DNA from 3 places in the Mycobacterium sp. NGS49 genome. Region 2 is predicted to be linked to each of the others. Evidence: predicted binding sites of a transcription regulator. Region 2 holds the regulator's gene; each other region holds the start of a gene.
The links. Region 2 encodes LexA, which represses DNA repair genes until DNA is damaged. Its sites were predicted from a motif close to CGAACANNTGTTCG; they were not measured.

Region 1 (7,860 bases), on a different contig from region 2:
CTCCCGAATGAACTGCCCGAGAGACTAACCCTGATCGCGAAACCGCGAAGGAATTTCACTCGCATTCCGGCATGCCGAAATGCGCAGGATCAGCAATTAATTCACGGCCGCGTCAGATAAGTGCCGGGCCAGTCGGCGGGTGAACTCGGCAACCTGCGCCGGATTCTCCAGTGCGAACAGCGCCGCGGTGGCCCGATCGCCGTCGTCGTTGTGCCGCACGAGGATTGGGACGCCGTCGGCGCGCACCGCGTCGAACGCGTCCTCGTCGGTGATGTCATCGCCGACGTAGATGGGCATCCGGTGGCCGGCTTCCGCGCCGAGATGCTGCATGACCCACCGCAGGGTCTTGCCCTTGTCCCAGTCGATGTTCGGACGCAGTTCGATGACTTCGCGACCGGTGGTCACCCGTAGCGCGTCGCGCTGTCCGGCGGTGCGCACCGTCGCGGCCACCTCCCCGACTCGGTCGCGTGCGGCATTGCGGTAGTGCACGGCCACGCCAAAACGCTTGTGCTCCACCACAACACCGGGAATCTGACCCACCGTCTGGCGCAGCTGCGCCGCAGCCTGCCCCAGCACCGGTATGGCCGCCGCGGCCTCCTCATTCTGGTGATGGGTGCCGTCGGGTGCGGTCAACTCGAAACCGTGGCTGCCGGCGTACCAGAGGCCCGGCAGGCCCACCCGGTTGGACACGTCGGCCAGGTCACGGCCGCTGAGTATCGCGACGGGGCACTGCGCGGCAAGTTCCTGCAGCGCCTCGGATGCGCCCGCGGCGGGACGGGCCGCGTCGGGATCATTGACGATCTCGGACAGCGTGCCGTCGAAGTCGAAGAACACCGCGGGCGCCGCGTCGGCAAGGTCGACGGCATGCACCGCATCCGGGAGCTCGGACATGCGCTTGTCTCCGGTCCGCACCTCGATCTGAGCCGGGTCGGCCACCACGGCGTCCGCCCCCCGGATGGGCGCCGGCCCGATCGCGACCACCAGCGCGAAGCCGGCCTCGCGGGCGGCTGCGACACCGGATGCGTCCGAGACGACGACGGCGCAGCGGCCCGGCCGGGTCCCCAACCGCTGGGTCGCTCCGACCAGGAAGTCAGCCTCGGGCGGGCCGGCGGCGGTCCTGACCCGCACATCGTCCAGACGGTCGAGCAGTGGTTGCGAAGGCGGCAAGGCCGCGTCGAACAACACCACATCGTGATGGCGTGGATCGATGGTGACCGACCCCGAATTTGGCATGTCCCACCTTCTCACGGTGGTCGAGCCGGGTGTTCGTCAGTGGCGTACCCATACGGGTGCCGCGGACGGACGCCACCGTGCCGCGCCGTTGGGCAGGGTGCGAACACGACGCTTGCGCCCGCGGTCGAACGGCACCACCGAGTCCTCGGTGAGTGCTACCAGGCGCGCCATACCCGATTCGATGCCGGCGGCAAGCTGATCAATGTCCAGCGCCGTGCCGTAATCGGCCGTGATGCCGAATACCAGCTCCGGTCCGTAACTGACAATTGCGACCCCGGTACCCGCGTTGACGGGTGCGATCGGCAGTACCCGCTCCAGTCGCCGACCCGTCAGAAGCAACGGGAACTGCGGCCCGGACGGTGTGGTGGCCAGCGTCACCACGTGCCGCGACGGCCGGGCCAGTGCGTGAATCGCCCTGTCGCAGCGGGCCAACGGAGAGTCTGCCGAACTCGCCGTACGGGATTGGGTGCGGATGGCGCGCAGTTGCGCGAGGGGGTCGCGGTACTGGACCGGCAGGTGCGTCGACGCCGGCCCCAGGGTGTGCAGCGCGTCGGCCCGCGGCTGTTCGCCGCGCTTGATGAGGACGCTGCGGAATCCTTCGGTGATCGCCGCGAATGCAACGTCGTCGGCGCTCACGCCGAACTTGTGCGAGATGTGGTCGGCGGCGGCCCTGGCGGCGACCACCGTCCGGTAGCGCCGCATGGTCGGCCGCGCGGCGGCGGCCGGCCACAGTCGCCGCGCGCCGGCTGCGAAGGCAAGGCCGTCAAGCGCCCGTCCCGCGGTATGCCACACCGTGTCGGCCCAACCCGGGGTGTCTGAGGGACGCGGTGAAAGACGTTCTGCAGCAACGTGATTGGTGAAAACAGTGGGGCCGGCGTTGTCGCAGAGCCGGGCCAGCAGATGGGCCGGGGGATAGTCGCGGGCCAACGTCTGGCCAGCCTTGATCAGCATCGCCCAACGGTCGTTCTGCAGACCTTCGATGATCCGGCACTCCCAGCGCGGTCGGCCGGGGGGCAGTGGTTCTTCCATGGCGCAGGCGATGGCGCCGGACAGTTCCCTGCCGTCGCCGGGCGCCGGCAGGACCACCCGTTGTACCTGCGCGGCCGGGTCGATCCCCGGCTGGGAGACCGGCGCAAACCGTTCTGCCACCAAGTCTTCGAGTCGGCCCCGGTCCGGGGCGGGACCCGCCACGATGGCGACCGCCCCGGTCGCCGGGTGGGTGTGCCGGCCCGCATCCGTGGCCCTCGAGTGTCCCGTGGGCGGTGTCGTCTGTTGTGTCATGCCCAGCCCCCGCCGATTGTTTCTTGATCCGTACCAGTATCGGCGTCTCGTGCACACATCGGTAGGCCGGCCAGGTTAACATCGTGTTTTTCTGTTAAAAGTGCGTTCAGCTGCAGCGATGCAGTGCGGTGTGGCCGTGTTCGCAAATTGTTTCCCGACTGTTGGAAAGGCTGTTGGCAGGGCGTCGGTACCGAGTAGCGTATCGAACATGTGTTCGATAGACTGCGGGCATGGGTTGGTACCACGGGCCACCGAGTTGGGCCGAGATGGAACGGGTGCTCGACGGCAAACCGCGCCATGCCGGTGAGGTGGTGCCTGTCCTACCGGCTGGTGACGCTCCGTTATCGCACAAGCGCGGGTCCTACACCGCTAAACCGGGCGGGCCGCCGGCGCGGTCCTCAGTCCCCTACGCCGAGCTTCATGCGCATTCGGCGTACAGCTTCCTCGACGGGGCAAGTACGCCAGAAGAGATGGTCGAGGAGGCCGCCCGGCTGGGCCTGCGTGCGCTAGCGCTGACCGACCATGACGGCCTGTATGGCGCGGTGCGGTTCGCCGAAGCGGCCGCCGAGCTGGGCTTGCGCACGGTTTTCGGTGCCGAGCTGTCGTTGTCGTCGGTGGCGCGCACTGAGCAGCCGGATCCGCCCGGCCCCCATCTGCTGGTGCTGGCCCGCGGCCCGGAAGGGTACCGACGACTGTCCCGGCAGCTGGCCGCCGCGCATCTGGCCGGCGGCGAGAAGGGCGAGCTGCGCTACGACTTCGACACTTTGACCGAGGCGGCCGGCGGTCACTGGCATATTCTCACCGGATGCCGCAAAGGCGCGGTGCGGCAGGCGCTTTCCGCAGGCGGTCCGGACGCGGCAAAGCGGGCGCTGGCCGACTTGGTAGACCGGTTCACCGCCGGCCGGGTCAGTATCGAACTGACTCATCACGGTCAGCCCCTCGACGACGAACGCAATGCGATGCTGGCCGGCCTGGCGCCGCATTTCGGGGTCGGCGTCGTCGCCACCACCGGGGCCCATTTCGCGGGGCCGTCGCGACGCCGGCTGGCGATGGCGATGGGCGCCATCCGGGCCCGGCAGTCCCTGGACGCCGCGGCCGGATGGCTGGCCCCGCTGGGCGGCTCACACCTGCGCTCCGGTGAGGAGATGGCCCGGCTGTTCGCGCATGTGCCCTTTGGGGGCCCTGACGTGGTGACCGCCGCCGCGGAGCTCGGCGAGCAGTGCGCGTTCGGGCTGGCGCTGATCGCGCCGCAACTGCCGCCGTTCGACGTACCCGAGGGGCACACCGAGGACAGCTGGCTGCGCACGTTGACCATGGCGGGTGCCGCGGATCGCTACGGGTCGGCCGACAGCGCTCCCCGCGCGTACGCCCAAATCGAACACGAACTGAAAGTCATTGCCCAACTGCAGTTTCCAGGCTACTTCCTGGTGGTGCACGACATCACCGAGTTCTGCCGGCGCAACGACATTCTGTGCCAGGGCAGGGGATCGGCGGCCAACTCCGCCGTCTGTTATGCCCTGGGTGTCACCGCGGTTGATCCGGTCGCCAACGATCTGCTGTTCGAGCGGTTCCTCTCACCCGCCCGCGATGGGCCCCCCGACATCGACATCGACATCGAGTCGGATCAGCGCGAGAAGGTCATCCAGTACGTCTACAACAAATACGGCCGCGACTATGCGGCCCAGGTGGCCAACGTCATCACCTACCGGGCGCGCAGCGCGGTGCGCGACATGGCGCGTGCCCTGGGGTTCTCGCAAGGGCAGCAGGATGCATGGAGCAAACAGATAAGCCACTGGACAGGACAGCCCTCTGATATCGAGGGCATCCCGGAGCAGGTTGTCGACCTGGCCGATCAGATCCGCAACCTGCCGCGGCACATGGGCATTCACTCCGGCGGCATGGTGATCTGTGACCGGCCGATCGCCGACGTGTGCCCGGTGGAATGGGCACGCATGGAGAATCGCAGCGTCCTGCAGTGGGATAAAGACGACTGCGCGGCAATCGGTTTGGTGAAATTCGATCTGCTGGGACTGGGCATGCTCTCGGCGCTGCACTACGCCCGGGACCTGGTGTCCGAACACAAGGGCATCGAAGTGGATTTCGCCCGGCTCGACCTCTCCGAACCCGCGGTGTACGAGATGCTGTCCCGGGCCGATTCGGTGGGCGTATTCCAGGTGGAGTCGCGAGCCCAGATGGCCACCCTGCCGCGGCTGCGGCCGCGAATTTTCTACGACCTGGTGGTGGAGGTTGCGCTGATCCGTCCCGGCCCCATCCAGGGCGGGTCGGTCCACCCCTACATCCGGCGGCGCAACGGCCTCGACCCGGTGGTTTACGACCATCCCTCCATGGAACCGGCCCTGCGGAAGACACTGGGGGTGCCGCTGTTTCAGGAACAGCTGATGCAACTGGCGGTCGACTGCGCCGGGTTCTCCGCCGCCGAGGCCGACCAGCTACGGCGTGCCATGGGGTCCAAACGCTCGACCGAACGCATGCAACGGCTACGCGGCCGGTTCTACGAGGGCATGCGCTCGCTGCACGGTGCCTCCGAGGACGTGATCGACCGGATCTACGAGAAGCTGCAGGCATTCGCCAATTTCGGCTTCCCGGAGAGCCATGCGCTGTCTTTCGCGTCGCTGGTCTTCTACTCGTCGTGGTTCAAGCTGCACCACCCGGCGGCGTTCTGTGCCGCACTGCTGCGCGCTCAGCCGATGGGGTTTTATTCGCCGCAGTCGTTGGTGGCCGATGCGCGCCGGCACGGGGTGCCGGTGCATGGTCCGGACGTCAACGCCAGCCTGGCGCACGCGACTCTCGAGAATGCCGGAACGGAGGTCCGCCTCGGGTTGGGCGAGGTCCGCCATATTGGCGATGATCTTGCCGAGAAGCTGGCCGAGGAGCGAAAAGGCAACGGCCCGTTCACCTCTCTGCTGGACTTGACGTCACGGCTGCAATTGAGCGTGCCGCAGACCGAGGCGCTGGCGACGGCCGGAGCGCTGGGCTGCTTCGGAATGTCCCGGCGGGAGGCGCTATGGGCGGCCGGAGCCGCCGCCACTCAACGATCGGACCGCTTACCCGGGGTGGGCTCGTCGTCACACATTCCGGAGCTGCCCGGGATGAGTGAGCTGGAGCTGGCCGCAGCGGACGTGTGGGCCACCGGCGTCTCCCCGGACAGTTATCCGACCCAGTTTCTGCGGGCGGATCTGGACGCGATGGGGGTGGTGCCGGCGGCCGCGCTGGGTTCGGTACCCGACGGGGACAGGGTGCTTATCGCGGGGGCGGTGACGCACCGGCAACGGCCCGCGACCGCCCAGGGCGTGACGTTCGTCAACCTGGAGGACGAGACCGGGATGGTCAACGTGCTCTGCACGCCGGGGGTGTGGGCACGACACCGCAAGCTCGCGCATACGGCCCCTGCGCTGCTGATCCGCGGCCAGGTGCAGAACGCCAGCGGCGCAATCACCGTCGTCGCCGAACGGTTGGGCCGCATCAGCCTGGCCGCCGGCTCGAAGTCCCGGGATTTCCGCTGAGACGCTCCACCGAACGTGTTCTGGTGGCGGTATTTCCGCCAGATTTCAACCCTCAGGACACGTTCGGCGCGAAGAGATTAACGTTCGGCGCGAAGAGATTAACGTTCGGCGCGAAGAGATTATCCCGTCGGCGTGGTCCATACCTTGGTCGGCGTGATCCGCAGCCGGGTGCTGTAGGAGCCCATCGAATCGGTGAGGCCGAACCTGTCGGAGGCCTCCCGGTACTTCGCCCAGTACGGTTCGTCTTCGCGGCAGTCGACGTCGGTGGCATCCACCGCTGCCGTCCCGCCGATGACGACGATGCCGCCGCCGTTGCCGTCGGAATCGAGGTTCAGGCTGACCTGCGGACGCGCCCTGACGTGCGCGACCTTCGCGGCGCCGGGCATCGTGTAGATGGTCAGATCGGTGCCTGCAACAGGCGAATAGAAGAACCAGACAAGCCGCGGCACCGGCTGTCCCGACTTGGCGATGGTGGTCAACCAGCCGTACTGGTCGGATTCCAGCCTGCTGGAAACCTCTTGCGACAGTTCGATACTCATGAGCCCAACGGTAGCCTCCAGACATGACTTTGAACCTGACCGTCGATGAAGTCCTCAGCACCACCCGCTCGGTCCGCAAGCGCCTCGACTTCGACAAGCCGGTGCCGCGCGACGTGCTGATGGAATGCCTCGAACTCGCGCTACAGGCGCCCACCGGTTCCAACTCCCAAGGCTGGCAGTGGGTGTTCGTCGAGGACGCGGACAAGAAGAAGGCGATCGGCGACGTCTACCTGTCCAACGCCCGCGGCTACCTCAGCTCGCCCGCACCCGAGTACCGCGACAGCCGCGGCGAGCGGATGGGCAAGGTCCGCGATTCGGCGACCTATCTCGCCGAGCACATGCACGAGGCGCCGGTGCTCCTGGTCCCGTGCATCCTGGGCCGCGAAGAAAGCTCGCCGCTGGGCGGGGTGTCGTTCTGGGCGTCACTGTTCCCGGCGGTGTGGAGCTTCTGCCTGGCGCTGCGCTCGCGTGGGCTGGGTTCCTGCTGGACGACACTGCACCTACTCGGTGACGGCGAACGCGAGGTGGCAGACATCCTCGGCATCCCTTACGACGAGTACAGCCAGGGCGGGCTTTTCCCCATCGCCTACACCAAGGGCACCGACTTCCGGCCGGCCAAGCGGTTGCCCGCGGAAAACCTGACGCACTGGAACAGCTGGTAATCCCGCAAGTACCGCCGGGTGTCCACCGGTTGTCCCCCAATCGGTGGACATCGAATTCATCCCCCGATGTCCCCTATTGGGGGACACCGCCGGCGGGTTGGGTGGGGCAAGGTGAATGACAACAGAGACCGCACCGAAAAGCTTCGGCCGAAAGCATCACGAGCCACGTGATCACCGGGAGAACGAAGCCGACGAGGTGGCCCCCCCACAAAGCTGTGGCACGTTTCCCCCTGCCCCCCCAAAACGTGCCCTGTGGAAAGCAGGCTCGTGCTCCGGCACGAGCCTGCTTCTGCGTTTCGGCGGCGAGCCCGCCTCAGATCGCGCCGCCGTAGCCCTGCTGGCGCCACGCTTCGTAGACGGCCACGGCCGCAGCGTTGGACAGGTTCAGTGAGCGCCGCCCGCTCAGCATCGGAATCCGCACCCGCGCGGTGATGTGCGGGTCGGCCAGCGTCGTCGCATCCAGGCCGGTGGGCTCCGGCCCGAACATCAACACGTCCCCGGGCAGGTAGGCGACGTCCGCGAACCGCGCGGTGGCTTGCGCGGTGAACGCGAATACGCGCACCGGGCCCAGCGTCTGCCACGCCTGCTCCAGCGACGCGTGCACGGTCACCGACGCCAGGT
Region 2 (7,860 bases):
CACTTCCCCTTCCACGACGACCCGGCCCGGTTCCTCGATGTGGTCCAGAGGTTCATCGACACTACCGAGCCACCGGAATACGACCAGGCGGCCCTGCGCGAACTGCTGCGCACCGGGGGCGGTGAGCGGACGGTCTCCGGCCCGTCGGACACCCGCGTCGCTGTGCTCAATGCCATCGGAGCCGACGAGCGCAGCGCCACCTGACCGGCAGTCGTACCGTCAGGCCATGACCATCGACGTCACCGTCTTGCGGGTTTTCACCGACCCGGACGGCAACTTCGGCAACCCGCTGGGTGTAGTCGACGCCCGCCTGGTGCACGCCGATGACGGCCAGCAACTGGCGCACGAATTGGGTTATAGCGAAACGGTTTTCGTCGATCTCCCCGGCGAGGGGGAAACGACCGCCTCGGCCACCATCTTCACCCCGCGCACCGAACTGCCCTTTGCCGGCCACCCGAGCATCGGTGCGGCGTGGTGGTTGCACCGGCGCGGAACGCCGATCAATACGCTGCGCGCGCCGGCGGGCCTGGTGCAGGTGAGCCACCGGGACGACCTGACCGCGATCACCGCGCCGGCGGACTGGGCACCGGAGTTCGCCATCCACGACTTGGACTCACCGGAGGCGGTGCTGCAGGCCGACCCCGGCGATTTTCCCGACGACACCGCCCACTACCTGTGGGCCTGGCTGGATCAGCAGGCGAATTCGATACGCAGCCGCATGTTCGCCGCCAACCTGGGGGTGCCCGAAGACGAGGCGACCGGCTCGGCGGCCGCCCGGATCACCGAATACTTGAGCCGCGGCCTGGTCATCACGCAGGGGCGCGGATCGCTCATCGAAACGGTGTGGAGTCCACAGAACTGGGTGCAGGTCGCCGGCCGAGTAGTCGACGACGGCGTCCGGCCGGTGCAGTGACGACGATGGTCAGCGTTCCCGGTGTAGCACAGCCGACACGTGATGCTGCTCGGGTTGGCCTACCGCACCCATCCGCAGGGAATAGGACAGCTCGTCACCGCCGATACGGAACGAACGGCTCAGCGCGGTCACCTCTTTGGCGGTCGGGGTAAGCCGTATCTCGGTGGCCGCCAACTCCAGCTCGATGACCTCACCGGCTACGGAGTATGTGCCCAATTCGATCTCGGCGATTCCGCTCGGATGCGCAAGGACGAACTCGACACTCCCCTGTTTCGGTACGCGCAGATATCCCAACTCGGCGTGCAGGGGCCGGCCGTCGTCGGCGGCCTTCGTCGTCTTCGCGTAGACAAGAAACGGCTTGCCCACGTGGGTGAAAGTGATTTCCTCGAAGTACTCGAACGGCTGAATGGTCGGGTACTCGCCTGAGCCCCTTCCGGCCCAGGTGCCCAACAGCGGCGCTAACGCTTCCAGATCGGGGTGTAGGTCTATCGGCATGTACGGAGCCTAGGGCCCCAATCAGCCGAGCGTCGACACGTTGCGGTGGGCACGCAGGGCCTCGATCTCCCGCTCGAAATCGTCGGCCGAGGAGAACGACCGGTACACCGAGGCGAAGCGTAGGTACGCGACCTCGTCGAGGTCACGCAAGGGACCCAGGATGGCCAGGCCGACCTCATGGCTGGGCACCTCCGGCCCGGTGGCGCGCACGGAATCTTCGACCTGTTGAGCCAGCAGATTCAACGCGTCGTCGTCTACCTGCCTCCCCTGACATGCCCGGCGGACGCCGCTGATCACCTTCTCGCGGCTGAATGGTTCGGTGACGCCGCTGCGCTTGACCACGGCGAGCACGGCGGTCTCCACGGTGGTGAACCGGCGTCCACACTCCGGACACGACCGTCTGCGCCGGATGGCCTGGCCTTCGTCGGTTTCCCGGGAGTCGATCACCCGCGAATCCGGGTGCCGGCAGAACGGGCAGTGCATGGCCGCTCCTTTGCCGCTTGACTTCGGGGTACCGCAGAACCACCCCGAGAGTACCTGCGCATCCACGGCGGGGCCACCGCTGACACGGTGCATCCGTGACCCGTCTGCCATCGCCGAGGAACGTTGGCGCAGAGCGGTATTCGACCGGCCCGCGAGCAATCAGCCGATCGGCGCGATCAACGTCTGGCCGGCGGACACCGCGTTCGAATCCAGCGCGTTGAGGTCGCGGATGCGTTCCACGACATCGCGCACCGGTGCGCCGGGAGCGACGCGGGTCGCCAACTGCTGCAACGACTCTCCGGGCTCCACCCGCACCACGGCGAGCGCTGCGGGCACCCGGGCGGGGGCGTCGGAGGATTCGTCATTGGCGATGTTTCCGAAGTTGGCCATCAACCCGAGCCAGAGGGTGATCATGCCGGCGAGCAGCGCGAGTCCCACCGTCGTCAGCAGTGATACCGGCTGCCGTCGGTGCGACGCCGTCGACATCGCGACACCGGTGCCGTGGTAGCGGATCGGCGCGCCACCGGGCCGGGCAGTGCCCGGCCTGTCCGGGCGGAACGGCCCGGGGCGATAGCCGGGCGATGCTTCGATCGGCCTGTTCACAGGCCTGTTGACCAGCCTCTGCGCGTTCCAGGTGCGCTGCGGGCCCGCGTAGCTGATTGTCATCTCATGCCTCCGGTCGACTAACTATCGCTCGTGTGTTCGACCCTAATCGCTCAAGTGTTCGATATCGAACATCTGAGCGAGGCGTGTCGCACGAGCAAAACGGTAGACCTCAGCACCGACAACGGTTTGTCGGTGCACCAGCTGGATGAATCTCGGATACCCCACCGATTCGAAAGTTACACACTTGTGATTCAGCTGTTCCGAGCCTGTTGGCGCTCCGCCGGCGGCTCGGACACGCCGGTCGAACACATGTTTGATTCTTCGGCCGGCTGCGGTTACATTCAGTGCCATGAGCGACAGCAACGACCCCCCGGTGGACACCCGGTTGCACGCCGTCGAAGCGACGCTGACCGAGCGGCAGCGCACCATCCTGGATGTCATCCGCGCATCGGTCACCACCCGCGGCTATCCGCCCAGCATTCGGGAGATCGGAGACGCCGTCGGGCTGACGTCGACGTCCTCGGTGGCTCACCAGTTACGCACGCTGGAGCGCAAGGGTTACCTGCGCCGGGACGCCAATCGGCCCCGAGCCGTCGACGTACGCGCGGCCGACGACGCGGTGACATCGCCTACCACGGAAGTGGCCGGTTCTGACGCGTTGCCCGAGCCTACTTACGTGCCCGTCCTGGGGCGTATCGCCGCCGGCGGCCCGATCCTGGCAGAAGAGGCCGTCGAGGACGTCTTCCCGCTACCGCGGGAACTGGTCGGCGAGGGGACGCTGTTCCTGCTCAAGGTGGTCGGCGACTCGATGGTCGAAGCCGCCATCTGCGACGGCGACTGGGTGGTGGTGCGTCAGCAGAACGTCGCGGACAACGGCGACATCGTGGCGGCCATGATCGACGGTGAAGCCACCGTGAAGACGTTTAAGCGGGCGGGCGGTCAAGTGTGGCTGATGCCGCACAACCCGGCCTTCGATCCGATCCCCGGTAATGACGCGACCGTGCTGGGCAAGGTCGTCACGGTCATCCGCAAGATCTAGCAGCGAGTCGGCCGCGCGCCGGCCCCTCAGTCGGCTTTGACGAAGCCGTTGGCTTGCGCGACCGCCTCGCTGGCGAACCAGATCTCCGCCAGTGTGTCGTGGTAGAGCGCGCTGGTGGGCGTGTAGTACAAGCCGAATCGGGCGCTTGCCTTGATCGGATAGCCGTCAGGGGCACGGTAGGGATCGTCATCCAGCGGAAGGTGGATGGTCGGGCGTACCGCCGCGTTGGCCGCCGCCCCGGGCGCTTCGGCTTGCGGCGCTGCGGCGTAGGCCGCCTCCGCTGCCACCGGGGCGTATCCCGGATCGTCCGCGGCGGCATGCCGCCCCTTGCGCACCGGGGAACCCGCCGCCGCACCCGGCGATGGCAGCTCGGACATCTCGTCTTCCGCGGCACCCTCGTGCCGATAGAAGACGTCGGGAAATGCCTCTGCCGGCGGGGCTTCCGGTACGTCGAGGCCGCCCCCCGGTGCCTCCTCGATGGGCGGCACCGCGGATTCGGTCTCATAGCTTTCGGGAGAAACCGTTTCCGGGACCTCTGGCTCACCCTCGACGAGCCGGCCCACGGCGCCGCGGGTCGCAATGGGAGTCGTCGGGGTGGCGTCGATCGCATCGAGGTCTTCCTCGCCGCCGAATTCGTCGACATCGTCGTACTCGTCGAACTCATCGCCCCGGCCCAGACCGGCCGCGTGATCGTCGTGGTAAGACGCGGTCTCGTCGTGGTAGCCCTCGGGTTGGTCGGGGCCGGCGGCCGTCGCGCCTCCTCTGGACCAGCTGACCCGCGCCGATGAGCCGTACTCCGGCACCTCATGCTCCTCGGGATGGTGCTCGACGGGCGGGAAGCGCTCGGAGCCGTAGTCGACCTCATCGTGCGCCCAGTGCCCGTCGGGTCCGGCGTCGAGCTCGCCGGCCGCGTCCCGCCCGTGGTCGTAGGCAGGTACCTCCCGGCCGGCGCGCCGGCGGCGCAGCCCCAACACCACCAGCACGGACATCAAGGCGAGTAGCAGCACCGGCACCGCCACGGCCAGCCACCACCAGTGGAACGTGAACTTGTCATCCGGCGGGGGCGCCGCGGAATTGCTGGGTTGGTTCTGCCCCGAGACCTGCAGCCCGGACAACAGCGGCGCCAGGTTCGCCGGATCGGTGGTGAACGTGTTCTTCGCGCGGTTCCAGGAAACCTTGCCGCCGGTGAACTTCTGCGACACCACGTCGCCGTCCACCGTCTGATCCGCAACGGGTGCGCCGAGTTTGCCGGTCGCTCCCTTGAGCTTGTCCCACGCCGCCTTCATGGCTCCGCGCACGACGAACGCGCCGTGATCCGGAGTCCAGAAGATGACCGGCTTGTCGGCGGCGGAGAACGTAGCGATCCGACTGGCCGGGGTGATCCCGCCGTCGGCCTCGTTGGCGATCGGGAAGCCGAGGTCGCTGCTGACCGGTCCGCCCAGCGCCTCGTACTTCTGCAGAATCGGCCCCTCCACCGCGTTCGCGCCGGTGGCCGGGCTGAAGAAGATCTTGCCGCCGTTGAATTCCTGGACGATGCCGTCGCCACCGATCGGACTCGGTCCGTCTTTCTTGGCGCCCAGTGGCCCGTTAGGGCCACCGGCGGCGCGCCACGCCATGTTTATCGCAGCGGTGGGGTCGATCGCTATCTGCAGGCCCTTGAGTTGATCGGCCAGCGCCGGCGGGTTGGTGGCGAATTCTTTGGTCTTCCTGTTCCAGGACACCTCGCCACCGGTGAACTTCTGCGCAGCGACCTCACCGTCGTAGGTTTCGTCACCGATCGGCGCGCCCAGCACGCCGCCCGAGCTGCCGAGTTTGTCCCACGCCGCGTTGAGTGCGCCGCGCACGACGAACGCCCCGTGGTCGGGCGTCCAGAAAATCACCGGGTTGTCGCTGGCTGCGAAGGTGCTGACCCGACTGTCGGGTCCGGCGAGCCCGGGGACCTCGTTGATGGTCGGGAACCCAAGATCGCTGTTCGCCGGACCGCCCAGTGACTCGTACTTGTCCAATATCGGGCCGAACATGTACTTGGCGCCGGTCGCGGGCGTGAAGTACATCTTGCCGCCGTCGAAGTCCAGCGCGAATCCGTCGCCGATGGGATAGACGTCGCCCTTTCTGGCGCCAAGGGTCGACGACGGGCCGCCGGCCTTGTCCCAGGCAGCCATCATGGCGGCCTCGGCGTCACCGATCGGAGACGCGGATGCGGCAGGCGCCAGCAACGCCAGGGCCAAACCGGTAGCCAGCGCTGCGGCCGTCAAACCGGCCAGCGCACGCCCGACGAACTTGCTCAATTGACCCCTCTGCCTGTTCACCAAGCCTCCCAGCCGATGCCCTGCCCACCTGGCGAGCAGGCGGATTCACCGCCGTGGGCTGTTTCCCAGCCACGATCGGCATCGTTACCGGGCTCGCATAACTTTGCTCTAGCGAACGAGAAATACGAAGTCAAATCGTACATATTACAAAAACGGATACCGAGCCGATGTCGAAATGATGCCGCGCCGCGCCCGTGTCGCGAGAAACCGCGGTGCGGCACGCACTGATATTGCGTTACCGTGCCGGAGACAACATCTTGCCTGGCGCGACGCCCTGTCCCGTGAGAGGAAACCCACCGCGAATGGGCGTTTCCGGACCTGTGTGGGTCATCACGGTCGTACTGATCGCCGGGTTGATGCTGTTCGACTATGCCTTTCAGGTACGCAAGACGCACGTGCCGACGCTACGCGAGGCGGCGGTCTGGTCAACGGCCTACATCGGGATTGCGGTTCTTTTCGGCATCGGCGTTGCGCTGCTGGGCAGCCCCCGCATGGCGATCGAATACTTCGCGGGCTACCTGAGCAACGAGGCCCTGTCGGTAGACAACTTGTTCGTATTCCTGGTGATCATCAGCAGCTTCGGGGTACCGCGGGTGGCGCAGCAGAAGGTGCTGCTGTTCGGCATCGCATTCGCGCTCATCGCGCGTACCGCGTTCATCGTCCTGGGCGGCGCCCTCATCAACAGCTTCAACTCAATGTTCTATCTGTTCGGCCTCGGCCTGTTGATCATGGCCGGCAAGCTCGCCAAACCAGCAGAGACAGCAGACCATAACGCCGACAACCTGATCATCCGGATGGCCAACCGCTTCTTGCACACGTCCAAGGACTACGACGGCGACAGTTTGTTCGTCCTAGAGGACGGCAAGCGGATGATGACTCCCCTGGTGCTGGTCATGGTCGCGGTCGGTGGCACCGACCTGCTGTTCGCTTTCGATTCGGTGCCGGCGATGTTCGGGCTGACCCAGAATATCTACCTGGTTTTCGCCGCGACCGCGTTCTCGCTGATGGGTCTTCGCCAGTTGTACTTTCTGATCGACAACCTGTTGGATCGTCTGGTCTACCTGACTTACGGGCTGGCCGTGATACTGGGCTTCATCGGCGTGAAGCTGATCCTGCAGGCGTTGCACGGCAATACCCTTCCCTTCATCAACCACGGCAGGCCGGTACCGGTCGTGGAGTTGAGCATCACGGTGTCATTGCTGGTGATCGTCGCCGTCTTGTTGACAACCACGGCGGCGTCGCTGTTTTCGTCTCGTGGGCGCAAGCAGAACGCGATGACCCGGGCTCGTCGGCTCGCACAGGAGTACCTCACCTCGGCACAGGAGGATCCCGAGCAACGCGACCGGGCCTACACAGAGTTGCTGCGGGCCGAGGACGAGATCGACGCGCTGCCAACCAGATACACCGAGCAAGTCAGGCAGGACCTCGAGCTGGCCGCGCTACTGCAGCGCGTACACGACACCCATGAGCAAGCAGGCTCCTAGACGCCCAGCCCGCGGCCGATGATCTCCTTCATGATCTCGGTCGTGCCGCCGTAGATCGTCTGCACCCGGGCATCGAGATAGGCACGGGCAACGTTGTATTCGCGCATGTAGCCGTATCCGCCGTGCAGTTGCAGGCAACGGTCGATCAGATGAACCTGCTTTTCGGTGGAATACCACTTGGCCATCGCGGCCTGCTCGGCGGTCAGCTTGCCCTCGAGGTGCAGGGCGAGGAACTGATCGACCATGATCCGCACCACGGTGGCCTCGGTGGCCAGTTCGGCCAGCACGAACCTGCTGTTCTGGAAGCTGCCGATCGACTTGCCAAAAGCCTTGCGTTCCTTGGTGTATTGCAGCGTCTCTTCGAGCACCGTCTCCATGGCGGTGGCGGCCATGACGGCGATGTTGATCCGTTCCTGAGGCAGGTTCTGCATCAGGTAGATGAAACCCATCCCCTCTTCGCCCAGCAGGTTCTCCACCGGCACCTTCACATCGGTGAACGACAGTTCGGCGGTGTCCTGCGCGTCCAGCCCG
Region 3 (7,860 bases), on a different contig from region 2:
ACCCTCTGCCGGTCCGCCGATCCCGCAGCGCGACCCAGGCCGCGCGGCACCGCGCCACCACCTCTGGCGACACCCCCTGCTCCTCGATCAGCACACGTCGGTCCACCAGGTCGAGCGCCTTCTCGATCTCGTTGGCCCGCAACAACAGGTCGACATCGGCGGCCAGGTCGGGGCCGGCGCACCCCGGCGGGGGGATGGGCAACTGTTCGGCTTCGGCGGGCTCGAGCTCCAGTATGCCGCCGCCGTAGCTGCGGCCCATGATCTCGGCGAAGGCGAACGTCGCGCTGTTGTGGAAGACGGCGGCCAGCGCACCGGGCTCGGTGCCGGCCGCGACCCGCACCCGGTGCACGGTGTCGGTACTGGTCGCCGCGGCGGCGTTGACCGTCAGACGCGGGGTCAGGTGAATCTGGCGCAGCATGAACAGATCCGGCACCCACAGCGACGGTGTGGTCCACCACGGCCTGCGCAGCGAGCACTTGTAGCCGCGCTGCACGCCGGCCGCCTCGCCGGCCGCGATGTGCGCGAGCAGCGCGCCGTCGTGCGGGTGCGCCGGCGCGTTCAGCAGCCAGGTGCGCTGACCGGCGGCCATATCGCTGGTGCGGCAATCGATATCGTAGAACAACCCGGACAACTGAACGCTGCGGGACACCAGTGGCACACAGTGCCGCGTGACCCCCAGGTCCCGGGCCTGCGCGTCGGTGAAGGTGAAGAAGCTGTTGCGTCCCGTCACGATGCCCACGTCCACCTCGGCCACCCGGCCCAGCCGCGTCATCGCGCGGGAGTCCTTGAGGGCCCGCAGTGTGCTGATCTGCGCCGGGTCGAGAAAGTACGCGGTCCACTTCTCCCGCTCGTGCAACAGCGCCGGAGCCGACGGCACGTCCAAGTCCACGTCGGCCAGCGCTGCCGCGTCGTCCAGCTGCACCGTGCGGATGCGCGCCGGGCCGCGTCCGGCGACGCCGCAGAACAGCACCACCTCCTGCAGCACGCCGTCGAACACCAGGCGCCGGAAGCTCACCACGGTGATCTCCCGGAACCGGCTCACCAGAAAGTCCCGCAGTTGCGCTGCGTAGCAGACCTGGAGCAGCTCGGCCGGCAGCACCAGCCCCACCCGGCCCCCGTTGCGCACCAGCGTGGTGCTCGCCACCACGAACGGCACCCACGCGTTGGTCAATCTGTTGGGCCGCAGGCCTTCTCGATGCAACATCGCCAACGCCGGTTCGCGCTGCCGCGCGTCCCAGTGTCCGAAACGGATGTAAGGCGGGTTGCCCGCGACGCCGTCCCAGCCGGCCGCGCCCGGCCAGGAGAACAGGTCCGCGGTGTCCACCGGCGCGAACGCGCGCGCCTTCGCCGCTTCGCCGGCAACGAGTTCCACCCCGTGCGCCTGATCGCTGCGGGCGGCAAGTTCGCGCAGGATCCGTCCGTCCCCGCACGACGGCTCCAGCACCCGGGGCCCGGCCTGCGTAACCCACTCGGCGAGAAAGCGGGCGATCGGCGCCGGCGTGTAGTAGCCGCCGCGGATCTTGTCGGCCGTCACGGCCGCCTTGCCCGCGAATGTCTTCATCTGCGGATCAACAGGTCCGCGGACGGAACCGGGTCGCGCAAACCGGCCGGTTCGGCCGCATACCCGATCGCGACGGCACCCAGCGGCTCCCAATCGCCGGGCAGCGCGAGCTCGTTGCGGACCACATCGCCGGCGAAGATCGTCGACCCGATCCAGCAACTGCCCACGCCGCGCACCGCCAGCGCGACCAGCAGCGCCTGCACGGCCGCCCCGACCGCCACGGTGAACATGGTGTGCTCGGCCGCGGTGCGGGCGGCGTCGGGATAGCGGTGCGCCCCCTCGGGCACCAGGAACGGGATGATGACTTCTGTTGCGTCGTAGAGGATCTGGCCGCGGGCCAGCCGGCGCTCGACGGAGTCCGCCGGCCGGCCGTCGCCGGCGAGGTCGGCGCGCCACTTGTCTTTCATCCGGTCGAGCAATCGCGTACGGGTGCCCGGGTCCTGCAGCCAGACGAAGCGCACCGGGCGGGTGTGATGCGGGGCCGGCGCCGTGAGGGCCTCGGCTACCGCGGATTCGACGAGATCCGGCGGCACCGGCTGATCGCTGAACCGGCGCACGGAGCGGCGCAATAACTGAGCCTGCGCGCGGCCCAACTCGATGGCCTCGGCGGTGCCGAGCCAGAACAGGTCTTCGGTGCCCGCTCGCACCAGGTGGCGGGCTGTCGAACCGTCGTCGATCGGGCGCAGCCCGCGCACCACGGCCACCGGCATCGCGGTCAGCTTGCCCTTGACCAGGTCGGCGGCGGCCGCGATCTCGTCGGCGACGGCTACCTCGGTGACTACCAGTTCGTTGCCGTGCCGGTCGACGGCACCCGAATAGTTGTGCAGCACCGCCAGACCGGCCGTGCCGACGGCGGCGTCGATCTGGCCGTTGCGCCACGCGCGGCCCATGGTGTCGGTGATCACCACGGCGACGGTAACGCCGAGTCGCTCGCGCAGCGCGGCGCGCAGGGCGGCGGCGCTGCCGTCCGGGTCCACCGGCAGCAGCGCCAATTCGGTTCGCCCGACGTTGGATCCGTCCACTCCGGCCGCCGCCTGAATCAGCCCCAGCCGGTTCTCGGTGATCAGCGTCCGTTCCTTGCGGGCCAGCACGCGGACCGCTTCATCGTCGACCAGCTGGCGGCGCAACCGGTCTCGTGCTTCTTCAGCGACGGGTGCCGGCACCAGGCGGCCCTCGCACTTGGACACCACCTTGCTGGTCACCACCACCACGTCGGCGTCGCGCAGCCACGGCGCGGCCCCGGCGAGCGCGGCGGCCAGGTCATCGCCGGGCCGGAACTCGGGCAGGCCGGTGACGGGCAGGATTTCAATCTTGGCGGCTGAGCCGTGCTCGCCGGCCGGCGGCAGCGCGCTCACCCGGCGACGCCCACCAGGTCGAGTCCGGCGCGCACCATGTCCGCCGTCGCCTGCGGGTCGCTCATCAACAGGGGGACGGCGCGCACCGACACTCCGTCGATCTCGGCACGGTCACCCTCGTGCACCAGCCAGCAGTCCAGGATCCCGGTCGCACTGCGGGCGCCGTAGTGCCGGCCCACCGCCTCGGCGGTGGAGTCCACGCCGATCACCGACAGGCAGGCATCGGCCATGCCGCGCAACGGTTTTCCGCCAATGATCGGGGAGTAGCCGACGATCGGGGCGGTGGCCGCCCGCAGCGCGGCCCGGATTCCGGGCACGGCGAGGATGGCGCCGACGCTGACCACGGGATTCGACGGCGCCACCATGATGACGTCGGCCTCGGCGATAGCGGTCACCGCTTCGCTTGTGGCCGTTGCTTTTTCGGCACCGACGAACGCAAAGCTGTGGGTGGGCACCTGCGCGCGATGGCGTACCCACCACTCCTGGAAATGGATCGCCCGCCTGCTACCGGAAGTCGGATCGGTGATCACCACGTGCGTCTCGCAACGGTCGTCGCTGGCCGGCAGCAACCGTGCGCCCGGTTGCCACCGGTCGCACAGCGCGGCGGTGACCTGCGACAGCGGATAGCCGGCATTGAGCATCTGGGTGCGCACCAGGTGGGTGGCCAGGTCCCGGTCGCCGAGCATGAACCAGTCGGGCTGCACGCCGTAGCGGCCGAGTTCCTCTTTGGCGTGCCAGGTTTCGTCGCGATGGCCCCAGCCACGCTCGGGGTCGACGCCGCCGCCCAGGGTGTACATGCAGGTGTCGAGGTCCGGACAGACTCGCACGCCGTGGATCCAGGCGTCGTCGCCGATGTTGACGACGGCATCCAGTTCATGGCCGCCACCCTCGCCCTGAGCAAACTTGCCCAAGCCCAGCAACTGCTGCACTCCGAGCAGGAAGCGGGCGCCGCCCACCCCGCCGACCAGAACGGTGACTTTCACACCAGGACAGTACCTGCCCGACGGCACACGTTAAGATGCGGTGATTGTTGTTAACCAATGTGGCGCAAGGGACTTGTGATCAATTCGTACCCGACACGCCGCATTCCGTCGACAACGGAATCGCCGAAATTCGATCACGAGATGGTATGGAATTGCGCCGAAGTGCTTGACCACGGTCCCCGGCCCGTGTCTAATCACATCAGTGTCATTTCCCGGTTGGCCGGCCGGTTCCGGTGTCGCAGACCGAGATTCGATCACTTGTTCGAATTAGGTATCTGTACATCAGAACAGTGGGAAATCATTTCACTCTCTATTAGTGAGGAGGCGGAGCATGTCCTATGAGTACCTTCGGGGCGTAATGGGAGGCACACCGCACACCACTCCCGAGCCGGCTGAAACCATCATGCCGCCAGTCCGTCCTCATTTGAGCGTTGTTCCCGATGCGCCCGCCGTGTTCGAGCCGGAGCCGGTCGAGGAGATCCCCGCCGACCAATGGCAGGACAAGGCGCTGTGCGCGCAGACCGACCCCGAAGCCTTCTTCCCGGAGAAGGGTGGCTCCACCCGCGAGGCCAAGAAGATCTGCCTGGGTTGCGAGGTCCGGCACGAGTGCCTCGAGTACGCGCTGGCGCACGACGAGCGGTTCGGCATCTGGGGCGGTCTGTCCGAACGCGAACGTCGCCGCCTCAAACGCGGGGTTATCTGAGCAGGCGTCAGCGGTTCAGTCGTCGATCGTGGGATCGATGACCGAGGGTTCCACGTCCAGATAAATGGCCACCTGGGCCACCAGGATTTCATGCAGCAGGTCGCCGAGTTCGACGGTGTCTTTGGCCCGTCGCTCGATAGGCTTGCGGAACAACACGATTCGCGCTCGCGTGGCGTTTCCGCGGACGTCTACGCCGGCCGGTATCAGCCGGGCCAGGGCGATCGGCCCGTCGGCGATCACCTCCGGCGGCCACTGCACGCTGTAGGGGTCCTTGGCGGAGATGCGCGGGATCTCGTCGACCGCGACGTCGAGTTCGGCGACCCGGTCCTGCCAGCGCCGCTCGATCGGTTCGTACGCCTCGAGCACCGCCATGTCGAACCGCTCGGCCCGGCTGCGCCAGCCGGGCACCGTCGGCGGGAGTAACGGACCGCGCAGATCCCGGCCCCGCCGGCGTCTCGGCCGGCCGGCCGGCAGAGCCGATCGTTCCCCGCTCACGCGCCGATGGTAACGGTTGGACATCGGCGTCGCCGATGCGCGTGTCCGCCGCTGGACCCGCGTTTTCCCGCGATAGCCTTTCGAGCGTGAACGTACCCCGACGCTGCTGCCGGCCCGGGTGTCCGCATTATGCAGTGGCAACGTTGACGTTCGTTTACTCGGACTCGACGGCGGTGGTCGGCCCGCTCGCTACCGCGCGGGAACCGCACTCGTGGGATCTGTGTGTCAACCATGCCGGCCGCATCACCGCACCGCGTGGCTGGGAACTGGTGCGCCATGCCGGGCCACTGCCCACCCATCCGGATGAGGACGACGAACTGGTGGCGCTGGCCGATGCCGTGCGTGAGGGTGGCGCGGCCGCCGCGCGAACGCCGGCGCTGGTCAACGGCTTCGTGGCCAGTGGGGGCTTCGACGGCGTGCCCCGTGCCGGTGGCGTTGTCGCCGACACGCACCCTGCGGGCGCCCACGCCACTGCGCCGACCGCCGGACTGCTCGCACCGCCCGAGCATCGCTCCGGACGCCGGCGTGGCCATCTTCGGGTACTGCCCGATCCGCCCCGGTAGATCCCGGCCGTTCGGGTCTGGAACCGGCCGGGCCCCGGCGGGCCGATAGGCTGACGGCCAAGAGTCGAATACACCCAGGGCGTCAGGAGCACCGGAGAATGTCGTGGCCCGCCGAGGCTGTCCACCGTGTCATCAAGGCCTATGACGTTCGCGGGCTGGTGGGGGAGGAAATCAACGATGCGCTGGTCACCGATGTGGGGTCCGCGTTTGCCCGGCTGATGCGCAGCGAAGGCGCGGCCCGGGTGGTGATCGGCCACGACATGCGCGACAGCTCACCGGGATTGTCGGCGGCCTTCGCCGACGGGGTCACCGGTCAGGGGTTGGACGTGGTGCGCGTCGGGCTGGCGTCCACCGACCAGCTGTACTTCGCCTCGGGCCTGCTGAACTGCCCCGGTGCCATGTTCACCGCCAGCCACAACCCGGCGGCATACAACGGCATCAAGCTGTGCCGGGCCGGTGCGAAGCCGGTCGGCGCCGACACCGGGCTGGGGGTCATCAGCGCCGAACTGATCGCCGGTGTCCCCGGCCACGACGGCCCGGTCGGTTCGGTCACCGACCAAGACGTGCTGGCCGAGTACGGGGTTTACCTGCGCTCACTTGTCAACACTTCCGGTCTGCGCCCGCTGCGGGTGGCGGTGGATGCCGGCAACGGCATGGCCGGTCACACCGCGCCGGCGGTGTTCGGCGCAATCGACTCGATTACGTTGTTGCCCTTGTATTTCGAGCTGGACGGCACCTTCCCCAACCACGAAGCCAACCCACTGGACCCGGCGAACCTGGTGGACCTGCAGAACTATGTGCGCGAAACCGGGGCCGATATCGGCCTGGCGTTCGACGGTGACGCCGACCGCTGCTTCGTCGTCGACGAGCTGGGCCGACCGGTATCGCCGTCGACGGTCACCGGCCTGGTGGCCGCCCGGGAACTGGGACGCGAGATCGGCGCGACGGTGATCCACAACGTCATCACCTCGCGCGCGGTGCCCGAGTTGGTGGCCGAGCGCGGCGGCACCCCGTTGCGTTCGCGCGTCGGCCACTCCTACATCAAGGCGCTGATGGCCGAGACCAACGCGATCTTCGGCGGCGAACATTCGGCGCACTACTACTTCCGCGACTTCTGGGGGGCCGACTCCGGCATGCTGGCCGCGCTGTATGTGCTGGCCGCACTTGGCGAACAGCACCGGCCGCTGTCCGAGCTGACCGCCGACTACCAGCGCTACGAGTCGTCCGGGGAGATCAACTTCACCGTCGCCGACGCACCGGCCTGTGTGGACGCCGTCCTGAAGACGTTCACGAGCCGGATCCAGTCCATCGATCACCTCGACGGCGTGACGGTGGACCTCGGCGACGGCAGCTGGTTCAACCTGCGCAGCTCCAACACCGAACCGCTATTGCGGCTCAATGTCGAGGGGCGCAGCATCGAGGATGTGGATGCGGTGGTCGCACAGGTCAGCGCCGAAATCGCGGCCCAGGCAACCGGGGCCGGACCGTGAGTGCCGTCGGTGCCGTCGATCTCGAGGACGCCGAAGGCCTGATCGCCGCCGACCGGGACGGCCTGCTGCGGGCGGCGTCGATGGCCGGTGCGCAGGTGCGCGCCGTGGCCGCCGCGCTCAGCGAAGGCGAACTGGACTCGCTGCGCGGTGAGGATCGGGTGCGCAGCGTGATCTGGGTGGCCGGGCGCGGTGCCGCCGAGACCGCGGGCGCCGTGCTGGCGGCCACGTTGGCGACCGCTGCCGCCGAGCCGATCACGCTGGTCACCGAGGCGCCGCCCTGGGTGGGGCCGCTCGATGTGCTGATCGTGGCCGGTGACGATCCCGGCGATCCCGCGCTGGTGGGCGCGGCCGCGACGGGGGTGCGCAGGGGTGCGCGGGTGGTGGTGGTGGCGCCGTACGAGGGGCCGCTGCGGGACTCGACGGCGGGCCGGGTCGCGGTGCTCTCGCCGCGGTTGCCGATGCACGAGGAGTTCGGGTTGTGCCGGTACCTGGCTGCGGGCCTGGCCGTGTTGCACACCGTGGATCCCCGGCTGAGCATCGACCTGGCGGCGCTGGCCGACGAACTCGATGCCGAGGCGCTGCGCAACAGCGCGGGCCGCGACCTGTTCACCAACCCGGCCAAGACGTTGGCCACCCGGATGACCGGCTGTCAGGTTGCGCTGGCCGGCGACAGCGCGGCGACCCTGGCGCTGGCCCGGCACGGCAGTTCG

Region 1: a site for LexA is predicted at 2,718-2,731, ahead of AC5Y7D_RS27800 (error-prone DNA polymerase). Genes of this name have one in related genera too.
Region 3: a site for LexA is predicted at 4,151-4,164, ahead of cofD (2-phospho-L-lactate transferase). Genes of this name have one in related genera too.

Annotation. Positions count from the first base shown of each region.
Region 1 is NZ_JCALCX010000043.1:23,840-31,699, reverse strand. It holds gene otsB (trehalose-phosphatase) at 97-1,233, opposite strand; gene AC5Y7D_RS27805 (wax ester/triacylglycerol synthase domain-containing protein) at 1,270-2,514, opposite strand; gene AC5Y7D_RS27800 (error-prone DNA polymerase) at 2,745-6,038, shown strand; gene AC5Y7D_RS27795 (TIGR03667 family PPOX class F420-dependent oxidoreductase) at 6,158-6,577, opposite strand; gene AC5Y7D_RS27790 (nitroreductase family protein) at 6,601-7,239, shown strand; gene AC5Y7D_RS27785 (tRNA (cytidine(34)-2'-O)-methyltransferase) at 7,553-7,860, opposite strand, start outside.
Region 2 is NZ_JCALCX010000014.1:97,465-105,324, reverse strand. It holds gene AC5Y7D_RS16500 (alpha/beta fold hydrolase) at 1-204, shown strand, start outside; gene AC5Y7D_RS16495 (PhzF family phenazine biosynthesis protein) at 227-913, shown strand; gene AC5Y7D_RS16490 (peroxynitrite isomerase) at 923-1,408, opposite strand; gene nrdR (transcriptional regulator NrdR) at 1,430-1,891, opposite strand; gene AC5Y7D_RS16480 (LysM peptidoglycan-binding domain-containing protein) at 2,051-2,557, opposite strand; gene lexA (transcriptional repressor LexA) at 2,847-3,536, shown strand; gene AC5Y7D_RS16470 (LGFP repeat-containing protein) at 3,563-5,845, opposite strand; gene AC5Y7D_RS16465 (TerC/Alx family metal homeostasis membrane protein) at 6,148-7,329, shown strand; gene AC5Y7D_RS16460 (acyl-CoA dehydrogenase family protein) at 7,326-7,860, opposite strand, start outside.
Region 3 is NZ_JCALCX010000018.1:12,041-19,900, reverse strand. It holds gene AC5Y7D_RS19390 (Eco57I restriction-modification methylase domain-containing protein) at 1-1,561, opposite strand, end outside; gene AC5Y7D_RS19385 (coenzyme F420-0:L-glutamate ligase) at 1,558-2,907, opposite strand; gene cofD (2-phospho-L-lactate transferase) at 2,913-3,899, opposite strand; gene AC5Y7D_RS19375 (WhiB family transcriptional regulator) at 4,258-4,602, shown strand; gene AC5Y7D_RS19370 (metallopeptidase family protein) at 4,618-5,037, opposite strand; gene AC5Y7D_RS19365 (DUF3499 domain-containing protein) at 5,184-5,660, shown strand; gene AC5Y7D_RS19360 (phosphomannomutase/phosphoglucomutase) at 5,759-7,150, shown strand; gene AC5Y7D_RS19355 (TobH protein) at 7,147-7,860, shown strand, end outside.